Regions from separate parts of the Alkalidesulfovibrio alkalitolerans DSM 16529 genome, predicted to be linked through region 1. Evidence: predicted binding sites of a transcription regulator. Region 1 holds the regulator's gene; the other holds the start of a gene.
What was found. Region 1 encodes sigma-54, which starts transcription at its own class of promoters, with help from an activator protein. Its sites were predicted from a motif close to CTGGCACGGNNNNTGCTT; they were not measured.

Region 1 (6,116 bases):
GTTCCGCCATTTCGCTCACGACTTCATTGCGCAGTCCGTCGGCGTAATCGTCGAAGTTGGATATCATGCAAAGCGTTGTAGCCATGGGCCGCGCAACAATCAATCGGCTGGGATGAAAAACAGCATGCCCCCGGGGCGGACGCACCAGGGCTCGGAATTTGTCGCATCACGCCTAAAGCGCAACCGAGACGAATGCCCCGTTCAACGCCAGCAGGACTGCAGCCGCCGCCAGCAGGCCGTATGCCCGCTTCCACCGAAGCGCCAAGATGCCGCCGACGGAGCCCGCGAGCCACAGCAAAGGCCAGCCGATTCCCCTGCCAAGCGAAAGCCCATTCCACAAAAGCAGAACGTCGGGAATTACGGCGAAAAGGATACCCAAAGCGACGCAGAAAGCCGCAAGCATGATCGAAAGCGTGACGGCGAGCGACCGCCATAAAACGCGCACCGGAACGAACCGCGCGCTGATCGAGTTCGAGGCTCGCGCAAGGCTGTCGAAATGGCGGTCGTTCAAGGCTCGCAATCGACTTTCGAGCTTTGCGCCGAGCGGGCCGAGCGGCATGCACAAAAGTAAAACCGGAGCCACTGCTTCTGGCGAGGACAGATCGAAAGCCGCAACAATACCGAAGGCTGCGCAGGTCGCGGCGGGCAGATGGGGCGGGATGTAGGTGCCCGCTGGAAAAAGGTCGAGCCACAGCAGTTCGAAGAATACGGCCAGCCCCACGGCCGTCATGGGATCAACGCCAAGCACGGCCCAGACAAGGCCGATGACTAGCGGACGTTCGAGAAAACCTACGATCAGGCCGAAGCGGAAGATTGAAAAGAGGACAAAAAAAAAGCCGTGACGAGGAACCAGAGGGCCTCGGGAGAGTGCGCCGTCACCATCGGTTCTTTACCTGCACAGTGTCGCTCGGGACGCACCGGTAGTCGAGGACCACCTTGTGGGCCGCAAGATAGCCGAGACATCGTTCGTCATCCAGGCTGACGGCAACATGGGAGCAGACTTGTTTTTTGCCGGGGGCGTAGTGAAGGTTGCCGATATTGACGACGGAGAACCTGAGCCCCGCGTCGAAGGCTCTACGAGCATCGGCGCAGGTCGCAAAGAGGATCAGGGAATTGGGCTGCCCCCCCATCTGGGCGATCAATCCGGGAAGCTCGTCGATGGTAGTAAAGAGCACTGAGATGTCCTGCGGGATGGCCAGACCCATGATTTCCTGGCGCAACAGGTCGGCGGCCAATTCGTCGTTGGCCACGACGAGCGTCTCCGCGCCGGTGAACGGCAGCCAAGCCTCGATGACCTGACCGTGCACGAGACGATTGTCGATGCGAACCCAGAACATGCTCAACTCGCGGCGATTTTCTTGCGCAGCACCTCGCCCGCCACGACGATGCCCTGCATTCCGGCGTTTTTGGCCAAAGTGGCCAGTTCCTGCGGCCGCTTGTCCCTGTTTTGCAACACTTTGAGAAGCATGGGGAGGTTGACGCCGGTGATTACTTCCAACGTCCCGGTGGACAGGAGCGACAACGAAAGGTTGGTCGGTGTGCCGCCGAACATATCGGTAAGGATCAAAACGCCGCCGCCCGTGTCGAGTTCCTTGAGCCGCTGCCTGATGGCCGCGACCGTGGCCTCGACCTCGGAGGTCGCGTCAACGCCGATGCTCGCGACGCTCGGCTGCTTGCCCATGATGAACCAAGCTGCGTCGAGCAAAGCCTTGCCGTAATCGGCATGGGTGACGACAAGCACCCCTGTCTGCGGAGAAGACTCGGTCTTGACCATCCGGATCGCGCCTTGGGTATTTACACCCGGTCTATGTGGCGGTGTTCAAGGGTCACCGCATACCCTTTCTCTTTGAGGTATGCAAACAGCCTTTCGGCCACGGCCACCGAACGATGTCGGCCGCCCGTGCAGCCGATGGCTATGGTCAGCCGATACCTGCCCTCGACGGCATACAACGGAACGAGGTAGCCCATGAACCCCAAAAAGCGCTCCAGAAACTCTCGGCCGATGGGGTTTTCCAAGACATACGCCGCCACGTCCGGCTCCTTGCCAGTCAGAGGCTTCAGGGACGGCTCGAAATGCGGGTTAGGCAGGAAGCGCAGATCGAACATGAGGTCCGCTTCCTTTGGGGCCGCGTGCTTGAAGCCGAAGGAGATGATGTGCGTGCGTAGCCCGGCCTGTCCCTGCCGCAGAAAGGACCATTTTTCCTGAAGCGTACGACGAAGATCATGGATGGAATACTGGGTCGTGTCAACGACGAGCGAGGCCGAGGCCCGAAGCGGTTCGAGCAGGCGGCGTTCCTCCTCCAAAGCCTGTTCCAGGCCCAGATCCTCGCATTCCATGGGGTGCGGGCGTCTGGTCTCATGATAGCGGCGCAGGAGTTCGGACTGGTCGGCCTCGAAGAACAGCACCTGCACCCCGATCCGCTCCCCGGCGAGTTCGGCGAGGGCCATCTCCCAGTCTTTGAGAAAATCGTGCTGGCGGATGTCCATGCCCAGGGCCAGCCCCTTGAAGCGGGCATCACTCTGTCCGCGATACAGGGAGGCCAATTTGGGAATCATAGCGGCAGGCAAGCCGTCCACGCAAAAGAAGCCCATATCCTCGAAGACGCGCAACGCCGTGCTTTTTCCCGCTCCGGAAAGACCGGTCAGGACTACGACGGAAAAATGCTGGTCGACGTGCATGGCGTTCTCCTGTTTGGGCGAACGGACAGTTCCCGCCCGCCGGAGATGGGCCAGAGATTTCCCGCAGGTTGCCTCAGGCGTCCGCGAGAAGTCTCCACAACGCGCCTTGATCCGGCGCGGCCAGGAGCGCGGCGCGAAAATCCTGGCTTTTCAGCAGACGCGAGATATGCGCCAAAAGGCGCAAATGCTGCCCGGCGGCATCGACCGGCGCGAGCACCATAAAGAAAATGCGGCATGGCTCGTTGTCCAGCGCGTCGAAGGATACGCCTTTGACACTGCGGCCGACCGCGAGAAGAATGTCTCCGAGGCCGGGAAGCTTGCCGTGCGGGATGGCGATACCGTCGCCGATGCCCGTGGTGCCCAGGCGCTCGCGCTCCATGAGCACGCGCGCGGCTGTTTCGGGATCAAGTTCCGGGTGTTCTGTTGCGAGCGGCGCAACCATTTCGGCGAGAACTTCCGCCTTGGTGGTTGCCTCCAGTTCCGCGAGAACGGACGTTGGCGCGAGATAGTCTCCAAGTTTCATGACGTGCGTCGAATTCCTCGTGTTGCGGCGACAGCCGTCGTTCGCGCCGCGGCGCGGGCGGGACCGCTTCCCTGCCCGCGCCGCCGTCGGCGAGTTTCCCCGATTCGCCCGCCGACTTAGAAGCCGGGATCGATCAGCCCGAATTCACGGTCGTTGCGGCGGTAGATGACGTTCAGCCGCTCCGTCTCCGCGTTCAGGAAGACCAAGAACTCGTAGTCCAGGCTTTCGAGTTGCATGGCCGCCTCCTCGACATCCATGGGCTTGGGGTCGAAATGGTCGGTTCCCACGATGCTCTTGGTTCTGGCGTCGCCCTCGCCCGTGAAGCTGATGACGTCCATGCGCACGGCCCTGGTTTCGGCCTTGCCGCCGCGTTTGTTCTTCTGCTTTTCGCGGATGCGTTTCAACTGGGCCAAAACCTTGTCCAGCACCATGTCGATGGTCGAATACATGTCCTCGGAGGATTCGTTGGCCGACAGGTGGAGGTTGTCATCGGAAACCGTGACTTCGGCCACCTGCCGGATCTTTTCCACGGAAAGGTTGACCTGCACCTCGGAATCCTCGGTGTTGGAAAGATATTTGGAAAGCTTCTCGAAGCGCTTGGCGGCGTAGTCCTTGAGGTGCTCGGAGGGATCGAAATTCTTGAAATTGAATGCAATGTTCATATGACGCTCCTTGCTGGAATTAAAAAATCTCTTTGCGCTTGCTCGAAGACGGAATGTTCAGCGCGGTGCGGTACTTGGCCACTGTCCGGCGGGCTATGTTGACCTGGAGCTTGTCCTTCAGGATGTCCACGATTTTTTCGTCGGACAGCGGCTGGTGGGAGTCTTCCTCGCCGATGAGTTGTTTTATCAACGCCTTGACGCTTTCGGAGCCCACCTCCGACCCGTCATCGAGCGTGAGGGCGGAGTTGAAGAAAAACTTGAGTTCGAAGGTTCCGTGCGGCGTGGCCACATATTTGTTGGTGGTGATACGGCTGACCGTGGATTCATGCATGCCGATGTCGTCGGCCACGTCCTTGAGGATCAAAGGCTTGAGATGTTTAACCCCCTCCTCGAAAAAATCCCGTTGGAACTTGACGATACTCTCCAGAACCTTGAACAGGGTGCGCTGACGCTGGTAGAGGCTCTTCATGAGCCACACGGCCGAGCGCATCTTTTCCTGGAAGTAATCCTTTTCCTTGCACTTCGCCCCTTGCAGGCAGTCCATGTACATGGAGTTGAGCTGCAACCGGGGCAGCCCTTCCTCGTTCAGGAGGATGACGAACTCGTCCTCGAACTTGTACACGTAGGCATCCGGGGAGACATAGACAGGCTCGCTGGTGCCAAAGCTCGATCCAGGCATGGGGTCGAGCGTCTGGATGATGTCCAGATACTCCTTCAACTCTTCGAGCGTCAGCTTGAACTTCCGGGCCAGCGGCTTATAGCGTTTCTTTTCTAGGTCTTCGAGGTGTTCCGAAATAAGGGAGACAAGGACGGGATCGTCGTAGCCGAGAGCCTCGACCTGCACGAGCAGACACTCGCGAGGATCGCGGGCGGCCACTCCCAGGGGGTCGAAGCGCTGCACGCGTTTGAGCACGCGCTCGACATCCTCGACGCCGGACTGCGTGATCTCTGCAATCTCCTCCACAGGGGAGGCCAGATAGCCGGAGGAATCGAGATTGCCCAGGATGTGTTCGGCGATCTCCATCTCCTGCTCGGTAAAATCGGAGAGACGGATTTGCCAGGCGAGATGGCCATCAAGCGAGTGCTTGCCCGTGAGCCGGGCCTCGAAGCCCTGACCCTCTTCGAGCGCCTCGTATTCACGCACCTGGGATTGGCGCGAGGCGCTGGCGAAGTCGCCCAGATAGTTGTCCCAGTCCGCCTCGCGGCGCAACGCGTTCTCATCGCCGGGCATCTCCCGCACGACATCATTTTGCGCAACTGGCTCGCGGCCCTCGGAATCCAGATTCGGCTCAGGCTCGTCGAATCCTTCCTCAAGGAAAGGATTCTCCATCAATTCCTGATTCACCGTCTCCACCAATTCCAGGCGGGAAAGCTGCAGGAGCTTGATGGCCTGCTGCAACTGGGGGGTCATGACCAGCTGCTGCGATAATTTGAGCTGCTGTCTGAGTTCGAGCGCCATGTATGCCTTTGTGCCGATGCGCGAGGACTCTTCAGCCCTTCACAGGGATGCGGCCGGGAGTCCGGAATTTTTTGAGCCGCAAATCGTACCTGCGAGTCCTTGTCGCCCGGCTGATTCTTATGGACAACATGCCACACTCGTCCTGCCCTTGCAACGGCTCAAGGCTTGTGTGGCAAGGTTTTTTCAAAGTTGGCACGAAAATTCCATTAAAGGCAGAACTCCTCACCCAGATAAACCTGCCGAGCGCGGGGATTGGCGGCGATTTCCTGCGGAGTGCCCGTAAGAATGATCGTGCCATCGAAGACGATGGACGCGCGATCGCAGATGGAAAGCGTCTCGCGCACGTTGTGGTCCGAGATGAGAATGCCAATGCCCTTGTCCTTCAGTCCCCGGATGATCTCCTTGATGTCGTCCACGGCCAGCGGATCGATGCCGGCGAAAGGCTCGTCGAGGAGGATGAACTTGGGGCTGCGGATGAGAGCCCGAGCGATCTCCAGGCGGCGGCGTTCACCACCGGAAAGATGCACGGCTCGTGATTTTTCCAAACGGCGAATGCCCAACTCGTCGAGCAGGGCGTCGCAGCGCATGCGCTGCTCCTTGCGCGAGAGATCCGTATGTTCCAGGATGATCTCCATATTTTGGCGCACGGTGAGCTTTTTGAAGATCGAGCTTTCCTGGGGCAGGTAGGAAAGCCCCTCCCTGGCCCGCAGATGCAGCGGCCAGCGGGTCAATTCGCGATCGTCGAGAAAGACGTGCCCAGAGGTCGGCTTGACCACGCCGAGCAACATGTAGA
Region 2 (6,116 bases), on a different contig from region 1:
CCAGAGCGATGGGAAAACCGATGGCGGCCGAGGTGCCGATGGCCTTGTGCAGGGGCACGTTGCACCAGCTCATGAAGGGCACGGAGAGCGTGCCGCCGCCGATGCCCACCAGCGCCGAGACCACGCCGATGATCCCGCCCGCGCCGGTCATCCCGGCCTTGCCCGGCAGTTGGCGCGTGGGCGCGGGCTTCAGGTCGAGCAGCATCTGCGCGCAGACGAAATACAGAAACATGGCGAAAAAGCCTTTGAGGAAGTTGGTGGACAGCGCGGCCGCGAGCCAGGTGCCGCCGAAGGTGCCGATGAGGATGCCCGGGGTGATGGTCGCCACGATCGTCCAGATCACGGCTCCGCGCCGGTGGTGGGCGCGGAAGCTGGAGATGGAGGTGAAGCAGATGGCGGCCAGCGAGGTGCCCAGCGCCATCTTCATGATGTACTCGGGCGGCAGCCCTTGCAGGGCGAAGAGATAGACGAGCGCGGGCACGACGACGATGCCGCCGCCAACGCCCAGAAGACCGGCGATGACGCCGGCGATCGCGCCGAACACGGGATAGATGAGCCAGGTGAGCATTGGGCCTCCGCGCGTACGGCCGGGTGGCGGGAAGCCCTTACGAGAGGAAGTCGCGCCTCGGCCTTGTTTGGTCAAACGATCAGCCGATAGGCCGAAACGCCGTTCAAGTCAAGGCGCGGCGTGTATGCGGTCGCTCCTGGAAACGAAGCGCTGCGATCGACAGCGCGTCGGATGGAATGAATGTGGACGTCAGCCTACCAGACGACCGCGGCCAGCTTGTAGTGGTCGCGCCGCGCGGCCAGGATGCGCCAGTTGCGGCCGCAGGCCTTGGCCCAGTGGTGGAAGGCGGCGAAATCGTCGCGCGGCTGGAAGTCGTCGAAGATCATAACCGTGCCACGCTTGATGACGCGGTTGAGCGTCATGAGCACGTAGAGCGTGGAACTGTAGAGGTCCGCGTCCAGGTGCAGCACGAGCTGGCGCTCGGGCGTGAATCCGGCCAGGAACGGTTCGAGCGTCTGGTTGAACCAGCCCTTGACGAAACTGCCGCGCGGGTCCGTGATGTTCGGGATGGCGCCGTTTTGCGAGAAGGCTCCCTTCCCGCGGTTCCCGGCGTGCCAATCCTCGGGCAGCCCCTCGAAGCTGTCGAAGCCCACGAAGCGGGACTCCGGGCAGGTGTTCAGCGAAAGCCAGTCGCGGAAGCTCTGGCCCCCGGCGACGCCGAACTCCAGATAGTCCACGGGCCGGTTTTTGAGCACATGGTCGTTGACATGGGCGTAAAGCAGGCGACGGTCCTTGTATTCGTAGTCGAAGGCCGGGTAGTCGCCCTGGTGCTCGCGCATGACCTCGGCGTGGATCAGACCGAAATACCCGTGTTCCCACGCGTTCTTGTCGCCGTTCAGGATGAGTCCCACGGCCGCGCCTATCTGTTGTTTGTCGAACATGTTCGTGTTCCCCTGGCTGACGGATGACCGACGCGGAAACGTCCGCGCGCATCTTCCAAGCAAGGAACGTGCCGCCAAGTGGGGCGCGATGGCGCGGCGCCCCGGGCGCAATCAGGGTTTGGAGGCCAGGGCCTGGATGTCGTCCAGATACGTCTGGGCGTTGTTCAGGTAGAAGGCCAGGGCGCGGCTGAACTGTCTGCCGAGCAGGCCGTTGACCAGGAGCAGGCTGATCTCCTTCTCGCGCCTGAGCACGTACTGCGAGAGCAGAAAGGCCTTGCGCTCGTCCTGGCTCATGGCCGCGAGCATCTGGCGCATGACCGTCCTCGCGCGCGGCTGGTACATCCAGAAATGCATGAAGTCCAGGGCGTTGACGATGACGATCTTGTCCAGGTCGCGATGCTCGTAGGACAGCGTCTCGATGATCGTCTCGGGCGATTCGAGGAGCTCCAGCATGTCCTCCTGGGGATAGAGGACCTCCAACAGGGCGTAGGTCTCGTAGACCTGGCGGAACTTCTCGCGCAGATCGCGCCTGCGCAGGGCCATGTTCGCGGCCCTGTCGGCCAGGCCTTCGATGACGCCCGCCACGCAGTCCGAGGCCAGCTTGGAGATGATCGCGGCCCACTTCTGCAGGACGTCGTTCACGGCGGCCACGCCGTAGGCCCCGAGGATGTTCCCGGCCACGGCGTTGAAGAGCACGGCCAGCGGGATGGAGAGGACGCTGCGGAAGAAGTTGCCGTACACGGCGGCGCGGGGCAGGCCGCGCAGGAGGTTGTGGCCCGAGAGATACAGGCCGTTGATCAGCCCCATGACCGCATAGAGCGTGAACGGATCGGTGGCTGTGGTCACGCCGAAGCCCCGCTCCAGAAGGAGCGTCTTGACCAGATAGTCGAGCAGCGGGACGGAGAAGCCGGTGAAGAGCAGCGAATCGGCCAGCCGGTCCCAGCTCACGTAGTTGTTCCAGCGCAAGAGCGGCGAACGCCAGAGTCCGCCGCCGCCCAGCACCGACTGGATGATGTTGCGAAGCCCGGTGATGCCGAACCAGATGAAGGGGCCAAGCCAGGCCAGCACCCACCAGTCCTTTGTCAGGGCGAAGGTCAGGGCGGCCGGGATGAACCCGAGCAGAACCTTGAGCCCGTTCTTCAGATGGCTGTTCATGTAGGTCCAGGAGAAGCCGGGACCCTTTCGCGCCGGCGCGGCCTCGAGCTGGGAGGCCGGAGGGTGGGCGCGCACGCCGCCCAGGGTGAAGACGTTGCCCTTGCCGTCCGGCGCGAGGCTGCATCCCCCCTTGATCCAACTCCGCCTGGCCTCGTGCCCCGGACCGCAGCCGGGAAAGACGCCTCGCAGCAGACGCAGGAAGGCGCCGGCCGCGCCGTTCGCCCGGCGCGGGGTGCAGACGGTCTGGGGCGTGACTTCGAGAAACAGTGGCAGGGGCTTGCGCAACTGGTGGCCGCGACGGCCCAAGGCCCGCCGGGCGCGCGTGGGAAGCGTCTCGGTCACCACCAGCCCCATGCCGTGACGGCGGCCCGATTGCCCCGTGGAGTCCGTGCCGATGCGCACCCTGAGGGTGCGTCTGCGGTAGAAAGCCAGGAAGATAGATATCTGGTCCAGGATGTCCGCCATGCGCGCGTGCGCCTCGCGGCTGCGCGGCGTGTCCTCCTGTTCGAGTTCGTCCATGGCTCGGCGCACGAACTTCTTGAACCGCACGGGGTTGGCGGAGTTTATGATCTCCTGCAACTCCAGGATCGCGGCCAGATCGGCCTGCGCGCCGCGTTCGTGGGTTCGCAGGTTGAAAATTTCCAGGTGGGTTATAGCGCCCCGGCAGTCGTAGAGCAGGAAGAGCACGTCCTGCACGGTCAACCCCGAGAGGTCCAGGGTGATCCAATTGTTCACGTGCAGCGACGCGATGCGCTCGCACAATTCCCGGGCCGTGAGCGAGAGGAGTTCTGGCGCCTCGGCGTTTTCAATGGGAGCGAAGGTGTTTTCGATGTCCGGATTGGCAGAGGGTTGCAGCCAGCGATCGACGATGGATTCCGCATCAACTTCCTCGGGCAGGCCGACCGCGTCGGCTCTTTCTCGGGCCGACTCGCCCCGTGCCTTGTCGATGCGCTGCCCGATGAAGTGGCCGAGGTGGTAGGTGGAGGGCTGCCCCGCGCCCACGTGGGCGGCAAAGCCCTCGTGCGTCAACTCGGGCAGGTCCACGCCGTATTCGCGGCCGATGCGCAGGCGAAGCTCGCGGTTGTACTTGTCGAGCACGCTCCAGACATAGCGCTGCTGGTAAAGCGAAACCTGGCGACCCTGCTCGCAGAATTCGCGCATGGCCGGCTTGCGCAGGAAATCCAGGAATTCGTCGCAATCGGTGAAGCCGCGCGGCGTCCACAGGAGTTTTGCGAAGCGCCCTTGATGCCGCGCTCTGAATTCGACTCCGACCCTGGCCGAGATGTTCATGATCACGGCCGCTTCGAGCAGTTCCTGGGCGGCATCGGGCTGAATGTGGTTGTAGGTCACCACCGTGAGCTTGCGGATGCCCTTGATCCAGGCGTCCATGACCAGGTGCGTGGGCGATTTGCGGCCCTTGGTGTTGGCGTCGTGCACATGGTCGTCGAAGCACATCTGATTCCACTCCTCGGGCATTTCGAGGAGATGGTGCTTGGCGAGCTCGGCACGGATGACCAAGGGCTTGCCTGTCACGGCACGACGGAAATCGTGGGCCAGTTCGAGCTGCCGCCGCGAATGCCCCTTGGCGCGGACGAGTTCCTTCATGATCTGCACGAGCACGCGCGCGGTGTTGATGCGCAGGGCGCTTTCCGGGGCCGAGAGCACCTCGTCGCGAAGGCCACGAAGCGCCGCGAGCCGGTCTTCGGCCTTGCCGCGTTCGAGCGACCCGAGCAGATGGATGACGGCGTAGGCGATGCGCAGCCCCTTGGAGGCGGAGAGCTCCTTGATGCCGTGCGGGTGCAGGTAGGGGGCCAGCAGCCGTTTCCAGGACGAACCGTGGCCGCGCGCGAGCACGTCGTTGACGATGCGCAAAAGCTCGTGATCCTGGGGGTCGAAGAGGATGCCGCCGGGTGCGGTCGTGGGCGCGTCGCTCATGGCTAACTCGCGTGTATCTCTTTTCGCGCTCGCGTTTGTGGTCCGGCAGCCGTATTTGCGTGAACGTATGACCACTCGTTCAATCTAAAGGGCTGCGTCCGGCATCGTCGCCACAAACATGTTATTATTGTAACAAGCTCGGGGTCAACTGCTTTGTGCGGCCGCGCCGGGGTGGGGAAGCGAGCCGCGAGGGCGGCGGAGGGTTCAGGCGAGGGTGTGCAGGCTGCCCGTGAGGTCTGCCACGAGAGAGGCTGTGGCTGGGCGCAGATCGGGGTCTTCCCAAAGGGAGGTGCACAGGTCGCACGGTCCGAGGAAGAGGCGGCCGGGATCGGCAAGTCCTCGTTCGACAAGCATTCCATGAACTCCGGCGGGGCCGCGCCAGGAGAGGATGTTGAGGAGCAGATCGCCGCGCATGTCGTGCAGAAGCGACAGGAGGGGCTCGCGCGTTGCGTCGCCCACGAGGCGTGCCCCTTCGCCGAAGCTGCAACAGGCGTAGAAAAGGCCGTCGTGAGTCACGGCCGGATATCGCAGGACTTTGTCGCAGGCGCCTTGCCAGGCGGCTGCGGGGCGGGACGTCGCATGGTCGCGCGACCGCACGCGGCCCGCGAGGACAAGCGCGCCGCGCGCTTGACGAAGCCTCGGGGAATCAAGGGCCTCTCCGATGACCCGGCGCGTTTCGTCCGGGGGCATGGCTCCGGGGCCGCGGTCGAGGATCTTGAGCACCACGCCGAGTCCGAGGGCCAGGGCCGCGCGCACGGCGTTTCCCACCCGCTCGGGGGGTACGAATTCCGCGTGGAAAAGATCGAGGCTCGTGACATAGGTGGTGAGACCGAGGGAGACCAGGGGAGACAAGCACTTCATGGCCGCGGCCTCGGAGGTTGCGAAGAAGCTGTTGCTGACCAGTTCCGCTTCGAGCCCCAGTTCGTGAGAGGCGTGCAGGGTATCGCGCACGAGGTCGGGAAAAAGCATGGGCTCGCCCCCGGTCAACGAGACGCTGCGAAGGCTTTCGAGCCCGGCCGCCTCGACGAGGTAGCCGCGGGCATCCTTCACGCCCATGGTTCCCCCGGTCGTGGGAGCGCCCAAGACCCCGCAATGGCGACAGGCCGCGTTGCAGTTCCGGGTCAGACACAAAGAGAGTCCGACAGTCTCAACCATGACAGGCCCGTTTCGAGGTGTTCGAATAGTCGTCGAGAAGGGCGGCCAGATGCGGGCGGACGTCGGGGTTGAGAAAGAGATCGACGCATACGTCGCAGGTGGTGAAGTAGCGGTTGCGGGCACGAAGCCCCGGGACCCTTCTCTTAAGTTCGGCCAACACGGCCAACGGTCCTGCCTCGGCCAGGATGCACAGCAGAAGATCCGACCGCATGGCACGCAAAAGCGTTCCCGCGTCCGCGTCGCGCAGGTTCCCGACATGGGCGATGCGCTCCTCGGGGCCGCGCTCGGCGTCGCCGAAGCAGCAGCACGCGTAGAGGTCGCCGCTGGGGGCGAGCGAAGGCGTCGTCTGCACGAATCCGCAAGCGGCATCAAAGGATGCCTCGCAGTCCGTCTCGATGAATTCGTCGTCGGCCAGGAGCCGG

Region 2: a site for sigma-54 is predicted at 1,507-1,524, ahead of DSAT_RS06680 (TylF/MycF/NovP-related O-methyltransferase). Genes of this name have one in related genera too.

The regions. Positions count from the first base shown of each region.
Region 1 covers NZ_ATHI01000031.1:223,955-230,070, reverse strand. The annotation lists gene DSAT_RS13665 (hypothetical protein) at 1-67, opposite strand, end outside; gene DSAT_RS13660 (hypothetical protein) at 173-730, opposite strand; gene DSAT_RS13655 (PTS sugar transporter subunit IIB) at 876-1,337, opposite strand; gene DSAT_RS13650 (PTS sugar transporter subunit IIA) at 1,340-1,774, opposite strand; gene rapZ (RNase adapter RapZ) at 1,795-2,679, opposite strand; gene DSAT_RS13640 (PTS sugar transporter subunit IIA) at 2,753-3,202, opposite strand; gene hpf (ribosome hibernation-promoting factor, HPF/YfiA family) at 3,319-3,864, opposite strand; gene rpoN (RNA polymerase factor sigma-54) at 3,884-5,323, opposite strand; gene lptB (LPS export ABC transporter ATP-binding protein) at 5,530-6,116, opposite strand, start outside.
Region 2 covers NZ_ATHI01000013.1:24,154-30,269, reverse strand. The annotation lists gene DSAT_RS06685 (sulfite exporter TauE/SafE family protein) at 1-568, opposite strand, end outside; gene DSAT_RS06680 (TylF/MycF/NovP-related O-methyltransferase) at 763-1,449, opposite strand; gene DSAT_RS06675 (hypothetical protein) at 1,561-4,539, opposite strand; gene DSAT_RS15115 (radical SAM protein) at 4,744-5,694, opposite strand; gene DSAT_RS15360 (radical SAM protein) at 5,687-6,116, opposite strand, start outside.